One region of the Streptomyces sp. NPDC055254 genome, then DNA from elsewhere that is predicted to be linked to it. Evidence: riboswitches for the same ligand, from Rfam matches in the RefSeq annotation. Region 1 holds a riboswitch; each other region holds the start of a gene.
What was found. A riboswitch is a leader RNA that binds a small molecule or an ion and turns the genes downstream of it on or off. The one in region 1 is predicted to bind cyclic di-AMP.
Positions count from the first base shown of each region.

Region 2: it holds a riboswitch for cyclic di-AMP, as region 1 does, so the genes downstream of both, ACWFQ8_RS18995 (transglycosylase family protein) here and ACWFQ8_RS05505 (LysM peptidoglycan-binding domain-containing M23 family metallopeptidase) in region 1, are expected to answer to the same signal.
Region 3: it holds a riboswitch for cyclic di-AMP, as region 1 does, so the genes downstream of both, ACWFQ8_RS08215 (M23 family metallopeptidase) here and ACWFQ8_RS05505 (LysM peptidoglycan-binding domain-containing M23 family metallopeptidase) in region 1, are expected to answer to the same signal.

Region 1 is NZ_JBSGQV010000003.1:330,230-335,229, forward strand. Features, by position in the region: gene hpnH (adenosyl-hopene transferase HpnH) at 1-634, shown strand, start outside; gene ACWFQ8_RS05495 (aspartate aminotransferase family protein) at 631-2,052, shown strand; gene ACWFQ8_RS05500 (tyrosine-protein phosphatase) at 2,082-2,900, opposite strand; cyclic di-AMP (ydaO/yuaA leader) riboswitch at 3,212-3,389, shown strand; gene ACWFQ8_RS05505 (LysM peptidoglycan-binding domain-containing M23 family metallopeptidase) at 3,392-4,399, shown strand; gene ACWFQ8_RS05510 (SGNH/GDSL hydrolase family protein) at 4,561-5,000, shown strand, end outside.
Region 2 is NZ_JBSGQV010000018.1:52,906-57,905, reverse strand. Features, by position in the region: gene ACWFQ8_RS19010 (DUF501 domain-containing protein) at 1-28, opposite strand, end outside; gene ACWFQ8_RS19005 (FtsB family cell division protein) at 111-599, opposite strand; gene eno (phosphopyruvate hydratase) at 705-1,991, opposite strand; gene ACWFQ8_RS18995 (transglycosylase family protein) at 2,266-2,976, opposite strand; cyclic di-AMP (ydaO/yuaA leader) riboswitch at 2,979-3,152, opposite strand; gene ACWFQ8_RS18990 (transglycosylase family protein) at 3,428-4,513, opposite strand; gene ACWFQ8_RS18985 (cytochrome P450 family protein) at 4,606-5,000, opposite strand, start outside.
Region 3 is NZ_JBSGQV010000005.1:288,715-293,714, reverse strand. Features, by position in the region: gene ACWFQ8_RS08225 (M16 family metallopeptidase) at 1-394, shown strand, start outside; gene ACWFQ8_RS08220 (M16 family metallopeptidase) at 415-1,782, shown strand; cyclic di-AMP (ydaO/yuaA leader) riboswitch at 1,967-2,126, shown strand; gene ACWFQ8_RS08215 (M23 family metallopeptidase) at 2,139-2,936, shown strand; gene ACWFQ8_RS08210 (GntR family transcriptional regulator) at 3,120-3,797, shown strand; gene ACWFQ8_RS08205 (HPr family phosphocarrier protein) at 4,043-4,324, opposite strand; gene ACWFQ8_RS08200 (bifunctional acetate--CoA ligase family protein/GNAT family N-acetyltransferase) at 4,508-5,000, shown strand, end outside.

The DNA.
Region 1 (5,000 bases):
GCTGCGCGAGCGCCACGACGAGTCCGTGGCCAAGGAGGGCGTCTTCGACGAGGCGGTCGCGGCCATCAAGGAGGCGAAGAGGCGCGGATTCCGGGTGACGACGAACTCCACCTTCTTCAACACCGACACACCCCAGACGATCATCGAGGTGCTCGACTACCTCAATGACGACCTCCAGGTGGACGAGATGATGATCTCGCCCGCCTACGCCTACGAGAAGGCTCCCGACCAGGAGCACTTCCTGGGAGTCGAACAGACCCGCGCACTCTTCAAGAAGGCCTTCGCCGGCGGCAACCGGCGGCGCTGGCGGCTCAACCACTCTCCCCTCTTCCTGGACTTCCTGGAAGGGAAGGCCGATTTCCCCTGCACGGCCTGGGCGATCCCGAATTACTCCCTCTTCGGCTGGCAGCGCCCCTGCTATCTGATGAGCGACGGCTACGTCCCGACGTACCGGGAACTCATCCACGACACCGACTGGAGCAAGTACGGCCGCGGCAAGGACCCGCGCTGCGCGAACTGCATGGCGCACTGCGGCTACGAGCCCACCGCCGTCCTCGCCACCATGGGCTCCCTCAAGGAGTCCCTCCGGGCGGCCCGCGAGACGATCGGCGGCAACCGGAGCGCTCGGGCATGACGCCGCCACCGGGAGGGAAGACGGAGGGAGGCCGGGGCGGGGGCTTCGACCTCGGCGCCCTGCTGGCCGCGCGCGGCGGGGAGCGGTACGAGCTGCACGCCCGCCACCTCAACCACCAGCTGCCCCGGATGCTGCGCACCATCGGCTTCGACAAGGTCTACGAACGGGCCGAGGGCGCGCACTTCTGGGACGACGAGGGCAACGACTACCTCGACATGCTGGCCGGCTTCGGAGTGATGGGCCTGGGCCGCCACCACCCGGTGGTCCGCCGGGCCCTGCACGAGGTCCTGGACGCCCAGCTCGCCGACCTCACCCGCTTCGACTGCCAGCCGCTGCCCGGGCTGCTGGCGGAGAAGCTGCTGTCGTACAGCCCCCACCTGGACCGGGTCTTCTTCGGCAACAGCGGCACCGAGGCCGTGGAGACGGCCCTGAAGTTCGCCCGGTACGCCACCGGCCGGCCCAGGGTGCTCTACTGCGACCACGCCTTCCACGGGCTCACCGCCGGCTCGCTCTCGGTGAACGGGGAGAGCGGCTTCCGGGACGGCTTCGCACCGCTGCTCCCCGACACGGCGATCGCCCTCGGGGACCTGGCCGCCCTGGAGCGGGAGCTCGCGCGCGGGGACGTGGCCGCCCTCGTGGTGGAGCCGATCCAGGGCAAGGGCGTCCTCGCGGCGCCGCCCGGATTCCTGCGCGCGGCCCAGGAACTCCTGCACCGGCACAAGGCGCTGCTGATCGCGGACGAGGTGCAGACCGGCCTGGGACGCACCGGTGACTTCTACGCGTACCAGAACGAACCGGGCGTGGAGCCGGACCTGGTCTGCGTCGCCAAGGCACTGTCCGGCGGCTACGTGCCGGTCGGCGCGACCCTGGGCAAGGACTGGATCTTCAAGAAGGTGTACTCGTCCATGGACCGGGTGCTGGTGCACTCCGCGAGCTTCGGGTCCAACGCGCAGGCGATGGCGGCCGGGCTCGCGGTCCTGTCCGTGATGGAGGACGAGGAGGTCGTGGCCAACGCCCGGGCGATGGGCGACCTGCTGCGCGGGCGGCTCGCGGCGATGGTCGACGAGTACGAGCTGCTGCACGAGGTGCGCGGGCGCGGGCTGATGATCGGCATCGAGTTCGGCCGGCCGTCCTCCCTGGGGCTGCGCAGCCGCTGGACCGTGCTCCAGGCGGCCCGCACGGGGCTCTTCGCGCAGATGGTCGTGGTGCCCCTGCTGCAGAAGCACCGGATCCTCACGCAGGTCTCCGGGGACCACCTGGAAGTGATCAAACTGATTCCGCCGCTGATCGTCGACGACCAGGACGTCGACCGGTTCGTCGGGGCCTTCCGGGCGGTCATGGACGAGGCGCACGCCGGCTCGGGGCTGATGTGGGACTTCGGCCGGACGCTGGTGAAGCAGGCGGTGGGCAACCGCTGACGTCCGGCCGGGCCCGGGACCGCGGGCCCCTACGCCAGCAGTCGCTCGCGGAGCCGCGCGAGGGTCTCGGGCGTCAGCCCGAGACCCTCCGCCAGATAGCGCTCGACTGAGCCCCACTGCTCGTCGATGGTCTCGAAAGCGGCGTTCAGGTACTCGGCGCGAGCGTCGAAGAGCGGGGCGAGCAGCTCCATCACCTCGGGGGAGCGGTCCTCGGGGGCGCCGCCGCCCCGGCGTATCCGGTAGCGGCGGTGCGGGGCGTTCGACTCCAGGTAGTCCGCGACGATCGCGTCGCGTTCGACGCCCAGCGCGAGGAGGGTGACGGCGATGGACAGCCCAGCCCGGTCCTTGCCCGCCGCGCAGTGCATCAGGGCCGGGACGCTGTCCTCCGCGAGCGCGTGCACCACCCGGCTGTGCTCGGCGGTGCGGTGCCTGATCATCTGGCGGTAGGAGTTCGCCATCCGGGCCGCGGCCTTTCCGTCGCCGAGGACGGAGCGGAGCTGTTCGAGGTCGCCCTCGCGGACCATCTTCCAGAACTCCCGGCCGTCCGCGGGGTCCGAGAGCGGGATGTTGACGTTCCGTACGCCGGGCAGCTCGATGTCGGCGCCCTCCAGGGAGTGGTCGGCGTTGTTGCGGAAGTCGAAGACGGTGTGGAGGCCGAGCGAGGCGAGGAATTCTGCATCGGTATCGGTGGCATGTGCCAGATGTCCGCTTCGAAACAGTCGTCCCGGCCTGACCCTTCGCCCGTCCACGGTCGGCAACCCGCCCACATCGCGGAAATTGCGCACACCGGACAACTCCGGCTCGGGCTGCGGCTGTGCGGGCGGCGCCAGGGGTATCTGCTGGGTCACGGGAACTCCTCCACTGCGTCGTGGCGTGTCCGAATTGGGCTACTTGGCACTAACTTGCCGTAGACGGAGGCCAGATCGCGCGCCTCCCCGTGAGCCAGATCATACGGTGACCGTGCGTGCCTGATCGCGGAAGGCGAATGGCCCAGCCAGGGCGGTTGTTGGCGGGGTGGAATGGACAGAGGGTGACCGGAATTCCGTCGATCCCTCACCCCTGTGAATCCGTCCGGGAATTCATGGCTTGTTACCTGCGGTCGGACTCGATTACCTTCGCGATCGATCCGGGTGGACCGCCTAATCCTGCCGCCTCCCGGAAACCGCACCCGACTATTCATCGCGCGCGGCAGGAGCGGGGGACCCAGGTAAGCCGCTGTTCCGGATCTCCGTATCCGGACAGCTCGGGGTGAAGCCGTACATGTCTCGCACATGGACGGCCGGACATCTCCAGTCCGAACCCGACAGCTCACCTCGTAGGCGACGGAGAGGAATTCGCCATGCCTGCAAAGGGTAAGCACCGCCGTCCCAAGTCCCTCTCGATATCGCGCGGTTTCGCCGCCGCCGGTACCGGTGGCGCAGCCCTCGCGCTGCCGCTGATGGGTGCCGCCGGCGCCCAGGCGGCCGGCGCGCCGGCCGCGGTCCCCGCGGTGGCCCCCGCCGCGGCGCCGCAGCTCCAGACCCAGGCGCCGGTGTCGCTTCAGGCGGCGCCCGCGACGGCGCAGGCCGCCCCGGCCGTGTACACGGTCGTGCCGGGCGACTACCTCTCCAAGATCGCGGCCGAGCGGCAGCTGTCCGGCGGCTGGGAGCGGCTGTACGCCGACAACCGCGAGGCCGTCGGCTCCGACCCGTCGCTGATCCATCCCGGCCTCAAGCTCACGCTCGGCGCTGCGGGCAAGGCCGCCCCGACGCAGGCCGCCCCGGCCCCGGCGCCCGCCGAGAAGTCCTCCCAGAAGGCCCCGGCGGCCGGCAAGGGTTCCGCGACCGAGCAGGACGAGCCCGCCGCGGCTCCCGTCCGCAAGCCGCAGTCGCAGCCGAAGCAGCAGTCGCAGGGCGCCGGCACCTCCACCGGTTCCGCGGCGGGCTCGAACACCGTCGCCGCGGGCGGCTTCGTGGCTCCCGTCAGCGGCGGGGTCTCCACCCAGTACCGGGTCGCGGGTGCCATGTGGTCCTCCGGCTACCACACCGGGCTCGACTTCATGGCGAGCTCCGGCACCACCGTCAAGGCCGTCGGCGCGGGCACCGTGGTCTCCGCCGGCTGGAGCGGTTCGTACGGCAACGAGGTCGTCATCCGGCACGAGGACGGCAAGTACTCCCAGTACGCCCACCTGTCCTCGCTGTCCGTCTCGTCCGGCCAGAGCGTCACCGCCGGCCAGCGCATCGGCCTCTCCGGCTCCACGGGCAACTCGACCGGTCCGCACCTGCACTTCGAGATCCGCACGGGCCCGTCCTACGGCTCGGACATCAACCCGCTGAGCTACCTCCGCTCGAAGGGTGTGACCATCTGACGGCACCCGCCGTCCGGCACCGACACGCGTGAGGCCGGGACCCGAGGGGGGTCCCGGCCTCACGCGCACGTATTCCTCGTCCCCGGGTGGTACAGATCACGGTCCGTCAACCCCTCAATACGTTGGCGTAGGTCGTGCGCGAGAGTGAAGGATGGGCTCTCGTGGCAGCGACGACGACGACACTCAAGACCATCGGCTCGTACGCGGCGATCGGGGACAGCTTCACCGAGGGTGTGGGGGACCCGGGACCGGGGGGCACCTATCTCGGCTGGGCGGACCGGTTCGCCGTCCTTCTGGCCGATCAGCGCGACGAGAACGACTTCCGCTACGCGAACCTGGCCGTCCGGGGGCGGCTCCTCGACCAGATCGTGGCCGAGCAGGTACCGAGGGCGAAGAGGCTCGGCCCGGACCTGGTGACCTTCTGCGCGGGCGGCAACGACATCATCCGGCCGGGCAGCGACCCGGACGACGTGGCCGAGCGGTTCGAGGCGGCCGTGGCCGACCTGGCCGGCTCGGTCGGCCAGGTCATGATCACGACAGGCTTCGACACCCGGGGCGTGCCGGTCCTGCGGCACATCCGGGGCAAGGTGGCGACGTACAG
Region 2 (5,000 bases), on a different contig from region 1:
GGTCGGTCTGGGGCGGGGGCGTCTGCATGCCTGGAGGAAGTCTCTTCGTTCGCGGTTCTATGACGGATGGGCGGGTGCTGCGCCGGTGCGCCGGCGGCCCCGGTACGCGGTCAGTCGCCGGGGCGGTCGGCCTTGTCGACGCCGTCCCAGACGTTCGAGTACCAGGGGCGGTCGGAGCCGGCCCGGCCGGTCCGGGGACGCTCGGCCGCGGCCGCCCCGGGGTCGGTCATGATGTAGCCGATCTCCCCCGGGCGCAGGAAGTGCAGGTGCTTGCGCGCCTGCTGTTCCGCGTAGGCGTTGTCCTGCCAGCGGGCCTTCTCGTCGCGGAGCCGTTCGAGCCGGTCCCGCGCCGTGGCGGCGTCCCGCTGCTGCTCCGCGATCTCCGAGCGCTGGGAGACGTACTGGCGCATCGGATACGCGAGGGCGACGACCAGGGTACAGAGGACGAGCACGAGGAGCGCCGCCCGGCCGGTGAGCCGGCTGCGCCTGACCTGGCGCCGCGTCTGGGAGCGGTAGACGTGCGCGGCGGTCCGCTCGCCGAGCTGCTTGAGCCTGGTCGCGGTGGAGAAGGTGGAGAACCGATCCCGGTTCCCGGCCATTGATCCCGCCTCCCCTGGTGCGCACTACGCAATACGTCCCCGCACACGGTACGGGACCGAGTGCGGGGACGTACGGAAGCCAGGCGCAGCCTTCGGTCGGAGCTGTCAGCCCTTGAAGCGCGGGAACGCGGAACGGCCCGCGTACACCGCGGCGTCGTCGAGGATCTCCTCGATGCGCAGCAGCTGGTTGTACTTGGCGACGCGGTCCGAGCGGGCCGGGGCGCCGGTCTTGATCTGACCGCAGTTCACGGCGACGGCGAGGTCGGCGATGGTGACGTCCTCGGTCTCACCGGAGCGGTGGGACATCATGCACTTGAAGCCGTTGCGCTGGGCCATCTCGACGGCGTCGAGGGTCTCGGTGAGGGAACCGATCTGGTTCACCTTCACGAGCAGGGCGTTGGCGGAGCCCTCCTCGATACCGCGGGCCAGGCGCTCCGGGTTGGTGACGAAGAGGTCGTCGCCGACGATCTGGACCTTGGCGCCCAGGCGGTCGGTGAGGGTCTTCCAGCCGGCCCAGTCGTCCTCGTACAGCGGGTCCTCGATGGAGACCATCGGGTACGCGGAGACGAGCTCCTCGTAGTACTCGGTCATCTCGGCGGCCGAGCGGGACTGGCCCTCGAACTCGTACTTGCCGTCCTTGTAGAACTCGGACGCGGCGACGTCGAGCGCGAGCGCGATGTCCTTGCCCGGGGTGTAGCCGGCCTGCTTGATGGCCTCGACGATGAGGTCGAGCGCGGCGCGGTTGGACTCCAGGTTCGGGGCGAAGCCGCCCTCGTCGCCCAGGCCGGTGGAGAGGCCCTTGGTGTGCAGGACCTTCTTGAGGGTGTGGTAGACCTCGGCACCCCAGCGCAGCGCCTCGGAGAAGGACTCCGCGCCGATCGGGGCGATCATGAACTCCTGGATGTCCACGTTGGAGTCGGCGTGCGACCCGCCGTTGAGGATGTTCATCATCGGAACGGGCAGCAGGTGCGCGTTCGGGCCGCCGAGGTAGCGGAACAGCGGGAGGTCGGAGGCCTCGGACGCGGCGTGCGCGACGGCGAGGGACACGCCGAGGATGGCGTTGGCGCCGAGCGAGCCCTTGTTGTCGGTGGCGTCCAGGTCGAACATGGCCTGGTCGATCAGGCGCTGCTCGGTGGCGTCGTAGCCGACGAGCTCCGGGCCGATCTGCTCGATGACGGCGAGGACGGCCTTCTCGACACCCTTGCCGAAGTAACGGTTGGGGTCACCGTCACGGAGCTCGATGGCCTCGAATGCACCGGTGGAGGCGCCGGACGGGACTGCAGCACGGCCGGTGCTGCCATCGTCGAGGCCCACCTCGACCTCGACCGTGGGGTTGCCTCGGGAGTCCAGGATTTCCCGGGCTACGACGACGTCGATGGACGGCACGAGCATCTCCTTCTGGGATGTGACGCTGGGTGTGCGGTGGCGTGTCGGGCCGTGGGACGGCCCTGCCGCTTAGAGCCTAACCGGCTCCGGGCACTGGGCCCGCCGACCGCCCGGGTCCTGGGACGAAAAAGGGCCCGAATACCCGCTTTTTAGGACATAAGGCTCTGTTTTTCGGGGTCCTGACGGTGCGCATGCCACCGCCCGGCGCGTGAGGGGACGCGCGCCGGGCGGTGGGGACGGACCTGCCGTGTGCTCACGGCTGCGGCTGTTGCCGCGGTGTTCAGCTGAGCTTCAGCTTCTGACCCGGGAAGATCAGATCGGCGTCCGAGACGATGTCCTTGTTCAGCTCGAAGAGCTTCTCCCAGCCGCCCGTGACGCCGTTGACCTCGGCGATGGTGCCCAGCGTGTCGCCGGCCTTGACCTCGTACGAACCGTTGCCGGTCTTCGGGGCCGCGGCGGCGGGGCGCTCGGAGCGGGTGGTGGGGGCCTCGGCGCGCTTGGTCTCCTGCTTGGGCGCGGCCTTCTGCTCGACCTTCTTCGACTCGGTCTTCTTCGACTCGGCCTTCTTCGACTCGGCCTTCGGCTTGGCCGGGGTCTCGGTGGAGCCGCCCGCGGAGGAGGAGTTCGACAGGCCCTTGCCGCAGTGCGGCCAGGCGCCCTTGCCCTGGCCCTTGAGGACCTTCTCGGCGACGGCTATCTGCTGCGACTTGGAGGCCTGGTTGGCCTGCGCGGCGTACGCCTTGCCACCGAAGGCGGCCCAGGTGGAGGACGAGAACTGGAGGCCACCGTAGTAGCCGTTGCCCGTGTTGATGGCCCAGTTGCCACCGGACTCGCACTGCGCGACGCGGTCCCACTCGGAGGCGGTGGCGGCGGTGGCGGTGCCGGCGGCCATCAGGGGTGCGGCGACGGCGACACCGGCGACGCCGGCGAGCGTGACGATACGGGCGGCCTTGTTGGCGCGGCGGTGCTTGCCCTTGCCGGAAAGCAGCATGGAGTTCTCCTCACCGACGCCTGCGAGGTGAGCTGTCGGGTTCGGGCGGATGAGTTGCCCGGCCGTGCGATCGGGTCGCACGTCTTAACCCCCAGCCGGTGGCGTGACCGTCTCTCAACGGCCGCTCCCGGCACTTACCTTGGTTCCCCCGCTCCTGCCTTCGGCGCTTGACGCGACGACTGTTCCCTCCGTCCGCCGGCAGGATTCGGCGATGCGGTCGAAGGAGCCCGCGGTGGCGAGCGATTCAGAAGGTAGACAGGTCTCTCCCCGATGTTCAACGAGCGACATCGGGGAGAAACGGGCCTACTTGCGTCCTTCCCGAACGCGTTTGCGCAGGTGAGGACGGGGTTTGCGGAAGCCCCGGGGCCGGACACGCCAGTTGACCGGAAGAGACGCATGTCTCACTTACAGAAAGCCGACAATCAGCACGTACCGGGTGCCCGAAGTGCCCCTATTTCGCGCTTAGATCCAGATTCTGGCCGGGCTTGATGAGGTCCGCGTCCTCGCCGATGACCTGCTCGTTGGCCTCGTAGAGCGCGTTCCAGCCCCCCTTGAGGCCGTTGGCGTCCGCGATGGTGGCCAGGCTGTCGCCGGCCCTCACCGTGTACGTGGGGTCCGACGCGGCGCCCGTCGTGACGGGCGTCTCGACGGCGGGCGCGCCGCGGTGCTTGCCGAGGCCCGCCGCCGGACCCGCGAGCTGGGCCGTCGGCTCCGTCGGCTCCGTCGGGGCGGACGGGGAGGCCGGAGCGCTGGGGGAGGCCGGGGCGCTCGGGGAGCCCGGGGCGCTCGGGGCGCCGGGGGCGGCCGGCGCCGTCGGGTCGGTCGCGGGCGGGGTGACCGGCGGGGTGGTGGGCGCCGTCGGGTCCACCGGGGTCGCGCCCGGTCCACCCGGGAGCACCGGGGCGGTCGGGTCCGCGGGCTGCACCGGAGCCGTGGTCGGGTCGTCCGGCGCCGGCATGACGGGCAGTCCGAAGGAGGGCGCCAGCGGGCCTTCCGGGGCGGTCGGCGACGGGCTCTCGGCCGGGGCCGGGGTCGGCGCCCCGAAGTCCGTGGGGCGCGTACCGGTCCCGGTGGTCGGCACCGCGTCGTCCGGCCGGGACGGCGTGGGGCGCACCGGCTTGGCCTCGCCCGGCAGGCCGGGGTCGACCTCCGCCGCGGGGCCCTGCTGCACCAGTCCGGCCGAGGAGGCGCACAGCGACCACGCCTGCGGTCCCTGCGCGGCGAGCACCCGCTCGGCCACGGCGATCTGCTGGGACCGGCTCGCGAGGTCGGGCCGCTCGGCGAAGTCCAGCCCACCGGCGTTGCGCCACTGGTCCTGGGTGAACTGGAGCCCGCCGTACGCGCCGCTGCCGCTGTTGGCGCTCCACGCGCCGCCGCTCTCACATTCGGCGACCTTGTCCCATGTGGAGGTGTCGGCGGCGGAGGCGCTGGTCGCCGCGAGCAGCGGCAGGGCCAGTGCGGAGCCGGTGACTCCGGCGGTGACGACCAGGGCGGGTACCTGGCGGGGGCGTCTGTGGCGGCCGTTCCCGGAACGCATGAAGGTTCACCTTTCGCATAACGGCGGGGTAACGGCAGAACCTAGCGGGCCTCGAACGTTTGTCACAAGTTTCGACGGAAACTGACTTCAAGTCAGCCGGTTTCACCCTGCTCCGGCAGCGTGAAACGGACCGGGAGCGTACGCAGTCCGCGCATGATGAGCCCCCCGCGCCAGCGCAGTTCGGACGGGTCGACGGCGAGCTCCAGGTCCGGCAGGCGCGCCAGGAGCGTGGCGAGCGCCGTCTGCCCCTCCAGCCGGGCCAGCGGCGCGCCCAGGCAGTAGTGGATGCCGTGGCCGTACCCGAGGTGCTGGTTGTCCGTCCGGGACAGGTCCAAGGTGTCCGGTTCGGCGAACCGCTCGGGGTCCCGGTCGGCGGCCGCGAGGACGACCAGGACCGGATCGCCGGCCGCGATCTCCTCGCCGCCCAGGGTGAGTTGCCGCGTGGCGAACCGCCACGTCGCCAGCTCCACCGGGCCGTCGTAGCGCA
Region 3 (5,000 bases), on a different contig from region 1:
GCTGGACGTCAAGACGTCCGGCGGGGTCGAGGTCCCCGCCATCGAAGCGGCCGTGGACGAGGAGCTCGCGCGGTTCGCCGCCGAGGGCCCGACGGCCGAGGAGATGGAGCGCGCCCAGGCCAAGCTGGAGCGCGAGTGGCTCGACCGGCTGAGCACGGTGGCCGGCCGCGCCGACGAATTGTGCCGCTTCGCGGTGCTGTTCGGCGATCCGCAGCTGGCGCTGACCGCCGTCCGCCGGGTCCTCGACGTCACCGCCGAGGAAGTGCAGGCCGTGGCGGCCGCCCGGCTGCGCCCGGACAACCGCGCGGTGCTCGTGTACGAGCCGCGGCCCAGCGGCGGCCCCGACGCCGACGAGAACGACGAGTCCGACGAGAACGAGGGGGCGGAGCAGTGAGCGACACCGCAGCCGTCACGATGACCTTCCACCCCCGCCCGCAGAGCGGCGAGCCGCAGCCGTGGGCCTTCCCGGCCCCCGAGCGCGGTGAACTGGCCAACGGCCTGACCCTGCTGCGCTGCCACCGGCCGGGCCAGCAGGTGGTGGCGGTCGAGATGAACCTCACCGCGCCCCTCGACGCCGAGCCGGCCGGCCTGGACGGCGTGGCGACCATCATGGCGCGCGCGCTGTCCGAGGGCACCGACAAGCACTCGGCCGAGGAGTTCGCGGCCGAGCTGGAGCGCTGCGGCGCCAACCTCGACGCGCACGCCGACCACCCGGGCCTGCGGGTCTCCCTGGAGGTCCCGGCCTCCCGCCTGCACAAGGCGCTCGGCCTGCTCGCCGAGGCGCTGCGCGCGCCCGCCTTCGACGACGCCGAGGTCGACCGCCTGGTGCGCAACCGCCTCGACGAGATCCCGCACGAGCTGGCCAACCCCCAGCGCCGCGCCGCGATGCAGCTCTCCAAGGAGCTCTTCCCGGCGTCCCTGCGGATGTCCCGGCCGCGCCAGGGCACCGAGGAGACCGTCGCCCGTATCGACGCCTCGGCCGTACGCGCCTTCTACGAGGCCCACGTACGCCCCGCCACGGCCACCGCGGTGATCGTCGGCGACCTGACCGGCATCGATCTGGACGCCGTCCTCGCGGACACCCTCGGCGCCTGGACGGGCAACACCGCCGAGCCCGTCCCCGTACCGCCGGTGACCGCCGACGACACCGGCCGCGTGGTCATCGTGGACCGCCCCGGCGCGGTCCAGACGCAGCTGCTCATCGGCCGGATCGGACCCGATCGGCACGACCGGGTCTGGGCGGCCCAGGTGCTCGGCACCTACTGCCTCGGCGGCACCCTGACCTCCCGTCTGGACAAGGTGCTGCGCGAGGAGAAGGGATACACCTACGGCGTGCGCTCCTTCGGCCAGGTTCTGCGCTCCACGGCCGACGGCAAGGGCGCCTCGATGCTCGCCATCAGCGGCTCGGTGGACACCCCGAACACCGGTCCGGCGCTGGCAGACCTCTGGAAGGTGCTGCGCACCCTCGCAGAGGGCGGCCTGACCGACACCGAACGGGACGTGGCGGTGCAGAACTTGGTGGGCGTGGCCCCGCTGAAGTTCGAGACGGCGTCCTCGGTCGCCGGCACCCTCGCCGACCAGGTCGAGCAGGAGCTGCCGGACGACTACCAGGCGCGGTTGTACGCACAGCTCGCCGAGACCGGCACCGTGGAGGCGACGTCGGCGGTCGTGGCCGCCTTCCCGGCGGACCGGCTGGTCACCGTCCTGGTGGGCGACGCGGCGCAGATCGAGGAGCCCGTGCGGGCTCTCGGGATCGGTGAGGTGAGCGTCGTCTCCAACTGACGCTTGAGGAAAGGGGTTCCGGCAGCTTGTCTGCCGGGGCCCCTTTTGTCCGTTTAGTCGCGAGGTTGCTTTTATGGGGTGTGGCGTACGCAACAAAATGGCGTCTCTGTTTGGCGATTGACTGATGATCCGCCTAGCGTCACCCGTGCTGTCCGTCAGTCGTATCCGCCGCATCCGCGGCACCGGGCAGCGATCGCCGAGTCCCCGTCAGGCGCGAGCCTGGGGAGCCGGGGACCCACATCAGTCCCTGGGGTGAATCGGACCGCCTCGCAAGAGGAGGCCCGTAGGAGACCTTCCTGCTCCGAACCCGTCAGCTAACCCGGTAGGCGAGAGGGAAGGAAAGGATCAACCCCTTCATGGCGTTTGGCAGTCGTGCCGCCGGCAAGCACCGCGGTTCCAGCCGTCTGAGCCGCAAGAGCGCCGGGTACGCCGGCATCGCGGCCCTCGCCACCACCGGTGTGGTCGGCTCCCTCGCCGGTCCGGCCTTCGCGGCGGACAGCGGCAACGGAAACTCCTTCCAGGACAACGCGCTGGGCGCCGTCGTCGTCGCCGAGGACCTCGCCGGCGACATCGAGGACCAGGCCGAGTCCCAGCAGCGTGCCGCCGAGCACGCCGCCGCCAAGGCCCGGGCCGAGGCCGACGCCAAGCAGCGTGCCGCCGAGGCCAAGCGCCTCGCCGAGGCCAAGGCGAAGGCCGAGCGCGAGGCCGCCGAGCGTGCGGCCCGCGAGGAGGAGCGCAAGCGCCTCAACACCTTCGTCGCCCCGGTCGACGGCTCGTACGTGAGCACCCAGTACCACGCCGGCGGGGCCATGTGGTCCTCCGGCAGCCACACCGGCATCGACTTCCATGCCGCCTCGGGCTCCAAGGTCCGCGCGGTGGGCGTCGGCACCGTCGTCGAAGCCGGTTGGGGCGGGGCCTACGGCAACAACGTCGTCATCAAGCACAACGACGGCACCTACACCCAGTACGCGCACCTGAACTCGCTGAACGTCTCCGTCGGTCAGCAGGTCACCCCCGGGCAGCAGATCGGCCTGTCGGGCTCCACCGGCAACTCCAGCGGCCCGCACCTGCACTTCGAGGCCCGCAGCGGCGCCGACTACGGCTCGGACATCGACCCGGTCGCGTACCTGCGCTCGCACGGCGTCAGCCTCTGACCCGTACGGCATCGCTTCACCGAGGACCCCGGCTCGTCGAGCCGGGGTCCTTCGCGTCGTACCGGCGGGCAAATGTTTCGTATTTCCGGCCGCTCTCGGAAATTATCGTGTGTTGCAATAGAGTCGCAGCACCCACGAGTATGTCCATGGCGGTGGCAGTCGGAAATAGGGGGAGGTCCGGTTTTGCGTATTCCTGCGCACGCGGTATGCACAGCCATCCGCGACGACATCGTCTCCGGGGTCTTCGAACCGGGCGGCAGGCTGACCGAGGAGGTCCTGGCGCGCCGGTACGGAGTCTCGCGGGTCCCGGTCCGCGAGGCCCTGCGGACCCTGGAGTCCGAGGGGTTCGTGACCACCCGCCGGCACGCCGGCGCCTGCGTGGCCGAGCCGACCGAGCAGGAGGCCGCCGACCTCCTGGAACTGCGGATGCTGCTGGAGCCCCTGGCGGCGGCCCGCGCCGCCCGCCGGCGCACCGAGGCGCACCTGAAGGTGCTGCGGGGGCTGGTCAGGCTGGGGCAGGAGCGGGCCGGGCGGGGCCAGGGGGAGGATCTGCGCTCCCTGGGGGGCTGGTTCCACGAGACGCTCGCCCAGGCCTCGGGCAGCCCCGGCCTGATCGCGCTGCTCACCCAGATGCGGCGCAAGGTCGCCTGGATGTACGCGGTGGAGGCCCCGGTCCGGCCGGTGGACTCCTGGGCGGAGCACGGCGCGATCGTGGACGCGGTGGCGCGCGGGGACGCCGAGCGGGCGCGCGCGCTGGCGGCGATGCACGCCGACCGGGCCGTGGCGGCCCACCGGCCGAGGCCGCGCGCCGCGGTGAGTACTTCGCAACCTGCCGTAAACACGCCGAGCGGCCGGCATTAACAGTGGCCGTATACAAAGGACGGATATACGCGCGCCGTGGCCGTAATGACGGACCGGCGTGAATTCAGGGCTGCATTGAATTCGCCGGCGATGTGCGGCCGCCGGATTCCGGCGCGCAGGATCGGCCGGAATTCCGTAGCAGGAGCAGTGAGTGCCTAGGACCCGCGCGGAGCGGACGGCGCCGGAAACGGCGAAGCCGCACCCCCCGGAGTCCCGGTGGATGCGGCTTCGCGGAACCCGAAGGGTCAGACGGTCTCGGGGAGCTCGTCCAGGCCCTCGGCGACCAGCTTCGCGAGGCGGTCCAGCGCGGCGTCCGCGCCCTCGGCCTCGGACGCGAGGACGATCTCCTCGCCACCCTGGGCGCCCAGGCCCAGAACCGCCAGCATGGAAGCGGCGTTGACGGGGTCGCCACCCGCCTTCGCGATGGTCACCGGGACGCCGGAGGCCGTCGTCGCCCGGACGAAGATCGAGGCGGGACGAGCGTGCAGGCCCTCGGCCCAGCCGACGTTGACGCGGCGCTCTGCCATGGTGATGCCCTTCAGGTTCTTACGGTTGTCTAGACCAGTCTCTCACGACGTCCGGAATGCTCCGACCGGCCTCCGGCCCGGATCTCCCGCCGTTCGGCCTCCCCAGCTTGCACTGGTTCGCGCCTGCCCGCCTCGTGCGCCGCGCGGGCACTGCCCGGCCGGTCGCGGCCGTAAGGTGGGCCCATGACCACCGAGTCGGACCCCGCGTACCCGGCCCACTGGGAAGCCGACGTCGTCCTGCGCGACGGCGGCACCGCCCGGATCAGGCCCATCACCACCGAGGACGCCGGGCGGCTGGTCAGCTTCTACGAACAGGTCTCCGACGAGTCGAAGTACTACCGCTTCTTCGCTCCCTACCCCCGGCTGTCCGACCGCGACGTGCACCGCTTCACGCACCACGACTACGTCGACCGCGTCGGCCTCGCCGCGACCATCGGCGGGGAGTTCATCGGCACCGTCCGCTACGACCGGATCGGCGCCGACGGCCGGCCCGCCACCGGGCCCTCCGACGAGGCCGAGGTCGCCTTCCTCGTCCAGGACGCCCACCAGGGCCGGGGCGTCGCCTCCGCGCTCCTCGAACACATCGGCGCCGTCGCCCGCGAGCGCGGTATCCGCCGGTTCGCGGCCGAGGTGCTGCCCGCCAACACCAAAATGATCAAGGTGTTCACGGACGCCG